DNA from 2 places in the Allopontixanthobacter sp. genome. Region 2 is predicted to be linked to the other one. Evidence: predicted binding sites of a transcription regulator. Region 2 holds the regulator's gene; the other holds the start of a gene.
The links. Region 2 encodes LexA, which represses DNA repair genes until DNA is damaged. Its sites were predicted from a motif close to GTTCCNCNCTTGTTCT; they were not measured.
Positions count from the first base shown of each region.

Region 1 (2,395 bases), on a different contig from region 2:
ATACGCCGATCACCCGCACCCGGTCGCCGCCATCGGATTCGGTCCAAAGCGTCTTGCCGATGCGCTCGCTATTGGCACCGATCAAACCCGACGCAGCCGCCAGTATATGCGGGGTCGAGCGGTAATTCTGTTCCAGCTTGACCACCTTGGTGCCGGGAAAATCCTTTTCGAAGCGCAGGATATTAGCCACTTCCGCGCCGCGCCAGCTATAGATCGACTGGTCATCATCGCCGACCACGCAGATATTCTTTCGCTCCTGCGCAAGCAGGCGGAGCCACAGATACTGCACCTGGTTGGTGTCCTGATATTCGTCCACCAGGATGTATTTGAAGCGCTGCTGGTACATTTTCAGCACTTCCGGCTCACGCCGCAGGATGTTGAGCATATGCAGCAGCAGATCGCCGAAATCGCAGGCATTCAGCGCCTTCAGCCGGTCCTGGTACAGGGTGTAGAATTCCTGCCCCCGGCCATTGGCGTAGGCTTCGTTTTCCACGGCATCCAGATCACCGGGGTTGAGGCCGCGGTTCTTCCACCGGTCGATCAGTCCGGCAAGCTGGCGGGGCGGCCAGCGCTTTTCATCAAGGTCCTGATCGCGGATCAGCTGCTTGAGCAGGCGCAGCTGGTCGTCGGTATCGACGATCGTGAAATTGCTTTGCAGGCCGACCAGTTCGGCGTGGCGGCGCAGCATCTTTGCGCCGATCGAATGGAATGTGCCCAGCCACGGCATCCCTTCCACAGCATCGCCGATATGCCGCCCGACGCGTTCGCGCATTTCGCGCGCGGCCTTGTTGGTAAAGGTGACGCAGAGGATCTCGCTCGGCCATGCCTTCCGCATTGCGACAAGGTGGGCGAGGCGGGCTGTCAGGGCAGCCGTCTTGCCGGTTCCCGCGCCCGCCAGCATCAGCACCGGCCCTTCCGTGGTCAGCACTGCTTCACGCTGCGGCGGGTTGAGATTGGCCGCGTAGCGGGGCAATCCAGCGCTCGGCGCGCCGCTTGGCGCGGTTGTAGAAGGGGCAGGTTTATCGCTCATGGGTGAGTGAACAGGTAGAGAACGAGGAAGTCTGTTGCAAGGCGAATAGGGGTTGCGGGCGGAGAGTTGGATCGCATTTCGGTCTGTCCGATGATTTACACCGAACTCGCCGGAGCGGCCCGGATTCGCGACAGGCGGCGATCCCCTCATATTGCCCCGCGAAGTCGATGCGCCCACGCCGGTCACAGAGTTCGTCACGTAAGGTAACGCTCAAGGAGTTCACCATGCGTAAGTCTATAATTTTAGTATTCGCGGCCGGTTCGGCGGCGCTGGCAATCCCGGTCGCCGCGCAGGAAGGCCAGCCACCCAGCAACCAAGCCACGCCGCAAACAGAACCGGCGGCGCCGAAGACGGAACTGAGCCCGGCACACAAGGCACAATATGATAGCTGGTCAGCGCAGGAAAAGACCACCTATGATGGCTGGGCCGAAGACCATCAGGCTTATTTCTGGACGCTGCCACCGCAGCGACAGACGATCTACTGGCGCCTGTCGGAAGCCGACCGGGCGACCATCGCGGCCATGGCGGATCCCGACCGGGATACGGCGTGGGCCCGGGTCGAGAGCCAGGTAGCCCAGCAGGCCGAGACAGCGCCGCCACCTACCGAACACGATCCCACACAAGGCGATCCAACAGAAGATCCGCCAATGATGTAAGTCCGGGTCGCAATAAAGTCGGACTTACAACTCGTCGGGCGCGCCGCTGTGCAGCAATGTCAGCTTGGCGCGTCCGACTTTACGTTCCGCGGCTATCGTCAAGCCGTCCACGATGACGTCCTCATTGAAAGCGGTTTCCGCCGCAATCCACGTACCCTCCGCAATCCAGCCGAGCCGCTTGAGCCGTTCCAGTGCCACCGTGGCAGCATCGGAATAATAGGGCGGGTCGAGCAGAATCAGGTCGTAGCTCTCTCTTGCAGGGCCCAGCGCCATGACCGATCCCGCCCGTATGTCCGTACGGGAACGGGCGCCCAGGGCAGCAATGTTGTCCCGGATCGTCTTCAATGCCGCATCGTCCTGTTCCACGAACAGGCAATGCGCCGCGCCGCGCGACAGCGCTTCTATTCCCAGCGCACCCGACCCGGCGAACAAATCCGCAATTCGCAGATCGTTGAAACTGCCAAGCCGGCTGGCGAGCATATTGAACAGTGTTTCGCGGGTTCGGTCGGCGGTCGGTCGGGTTCCTTCGCCCTTGGGTGCCACCAATTTACGCCCGCGCCACTCGCCGGCGACAATCCTCATTTCTTGATGTCCCGAAGCAGATCCTTGCGGAATTTCTCCACCTGGGCCTGAGGAATTTCAACGGCGGTACCGCGCGGCAGATTGCCCATTTCGAAGGGACCATAGGTGGTCCGCATCAGCCGCGAAA
Region 1 is NZ_JAXMJI010000001.1:5,290-7,684, reverse strand. It holds gene U0988_RS00040 (ATP-dependent helicase) at 1-1,030, opposite strand, end outside; gene U0988_RS00035 (hypothetical protein) at 1,255-1,686, shown strand; gene rsmD (16S rRNA (guanine(966)-N(2))-methyltransferase RsmD) at 1,711-2,268, opposite strand; gene U0988_RS00025 (pseudouridine synthase) at 2,265-2,395, opposite strand, start outside.
Region 1: the regulator LexA is predicted to act here: its motif matches at 1,038-1,053, upstream of U0988_RS00040 (ATP-dependent helicase).

Region 2 (2,395 bases):
AGGAACACGCCGAACGGGGGGGCGATGAACTGTCTCTGACGTCGCAGATGCCAGCGGCCGGACAGCATATCCGCCGTGCGGGATTCGATTTCGCATCGGGCGAAACATTGATGGGCGCTGGCACCTTGATCGGTCCCGCACAAATTGCGCTCATCCTCGCATCGGGCGCCAGAATCGTGACAACCCGGCACAAGCCGCGCGTTACCTTCATCGACTGCGGCGACGAACTGGCCGCAGACCCGGAGAATTGCCTGCCGCACCAGATCCCTGCCAGCAATGGCGCGATGCTGGCCGCTTTGGCAGCGAATATTCCGTGCGAAACCAGACAGATCGGACCTGTTCCTGATACTCTCAGTGCGCTGGGAGAGGCGTTCGAGGCCGCAGGGGACAGCGACCTCATCGTGACCAGTGGAGGCGCATCAGTGGGCGATCACGATCTGATCCGGCCTGCGCTCGCGGAATGGGGCGCCGAGATCGACTTCTGGCGTGTGGCCATCAAGCCGGGCAAGCCGCTGCTCGTGGCGCGGCGGGACCGTCAGGTCATCCTCGGGTTACCCGGAAACCCGGTGTCGAGTTTCGTCACCGGATATCTATTCATGCTCCCGCTCTTGCGCCATCTTTCCGGGGCAAAGGAGCCCTTGCCCCTTCGCCTCATGTGCCGTGCGGGACGGGACCTGCCAGCCACTGGCCCGCGCCGGGAATTTCTCCGCGCAATCATCGAAGGTTCCACAGTCACTCCGCTACTCGAGCAGGACAGCAGCGCACTTCTGGCACTTGCCCGCGCCAATGCCCTGATCGAGCGGCCGGAAAACTCCGGTGAGGTGAAAGCGGGAACGGATGTTCCGGTCTATCTGATCCGGAATGGCTGAATTGCTTGACTTGGCCGAATTGGTTGCCTACTTGTTCTGTATTCGTTCACCACAATACGGCGGGCGGAACACTTCAGGCGGGCCAAGGAGTTTTTCGCCATGCTGACTGCGAAACAGCACGAACTTATCCGGTTCATTCAGGACCGGCTGGAAGAAACCGGGATTTCCCCTTCCTTCGAAGAAATGAAGGAGGCGCTCGACCTCAAGAGCAAATCGGGCGTGCACCGCCTGATTTCCGCGCTTGAGGAACGCGGCTTCATCCGCCGCCTGCCGAACCGGGCCCGCGCGCTCGAAGTTCTCAAGCAGCCCGAAGATGCAGTCGGCGGGAGCAGCGCTGCATCCGCCAGACTGCGGGACAATGTGGTTTCCATGCCGCCGGCATCTGCCCGGCCCCGTTACGAGCCGGCCAATGACGTCATCGAGGTTCCCCTGCATGGCCGCATCGCCGCCGGCGCTCCGATCGAGGCGCTGGAAGGCCAGACCAGCCTTCCGGTCCCCGCCGCACTGCTCGGCCCCGGGGAACATTATGCGCTGGAAGTTTCGGGCGACTCGATGATCGATGCGGGCATTTTCGACGGCGATTTCGCGCTGGTGAAACGTACCAATGTCGCCCGCGACGGCGAGATCGTAGTCGCCCTCGTCAATGATGAGGAGGCGACCCTGAAATATCTCCGCCGCGAAAACGGCATGATCCGTCTCGACCCGGCGAACCCGAGCCACCAGCCACAGGTTTACCAACCGGCGCAAGTCCAGGTACAGGGCAAGCTCGCGGGGCTGCTGCGACGCTACCATTGATCCGTTTGCGCGCAGGTTGATTGGCGGCGTTTGTGTGTATCGGCAGGTTTAGAGTTATGTTCGTTTAGGACGGATGTCCGCTAGCAACAGCATTCCCGAAATAAGCGGTCATTCTGCAAACGACCCAATTTTGGTCGTTCGCAGCCCACACCAAGGTTGTTGAAAGCTGCCATCTGTTCAGGTGAAGCGCTCACGGAAGGTTTGTTCTGGATAGCAGACTTGGGAGAGGCCAGGCCGACGGACCTCCAAGGCTCACGTGAGGCCGCTTTTGCAGGAAAGGAAAGTATAGGCCTGAGAGTTATGCGAGCGCCCTGACAACCTATCCGAATTCGTTAGATTTGCCTTTCTGCTCTTTGCGCCCAATATACTCCCGATGAATTCTGCAGCGCATTCCTCGAACCGATCGCTATCGGTCGACTCGTTCGAGCCGATTGAGCGCGTCACAAACCGGCTGGTGGGGGCAGCGTTTTCGCCGCATCGACACGATACTTACACCGTCGCTGTGACTATGGCTGGGGTGCAGACGTTCAACTATCGCAGGGAAACACGGTATTCGTTGCCGGGTCAGGTGCTGATCCTTCATCCCGACGAATTGCATGATGGACACTGCCATGATGAGGCGGGGTTCAGCTATCAAGCGGCCTATGTTCCGCCCACTCATGTCCAGGCAGTGCTTGGAGGCGCGGAACTGCCGTTTGTCGCTAATGGAGTCTCGACGGATCCCGCCTTGA
Region 2 is NZ_JAXMJI010000019.1:9,388-11,782, forward strand. It holds gene U0988_RS01660 (molybdopterin molybdotransferase MoeA) at 1-869, shown strand, start outside; gene lexA (transcriptional repressor LexA) at 969-1,664, shown strand; gene U0988_RS01670 (AraC family transcriptional regulator) at 2,038-2,395, shown strand, end outside.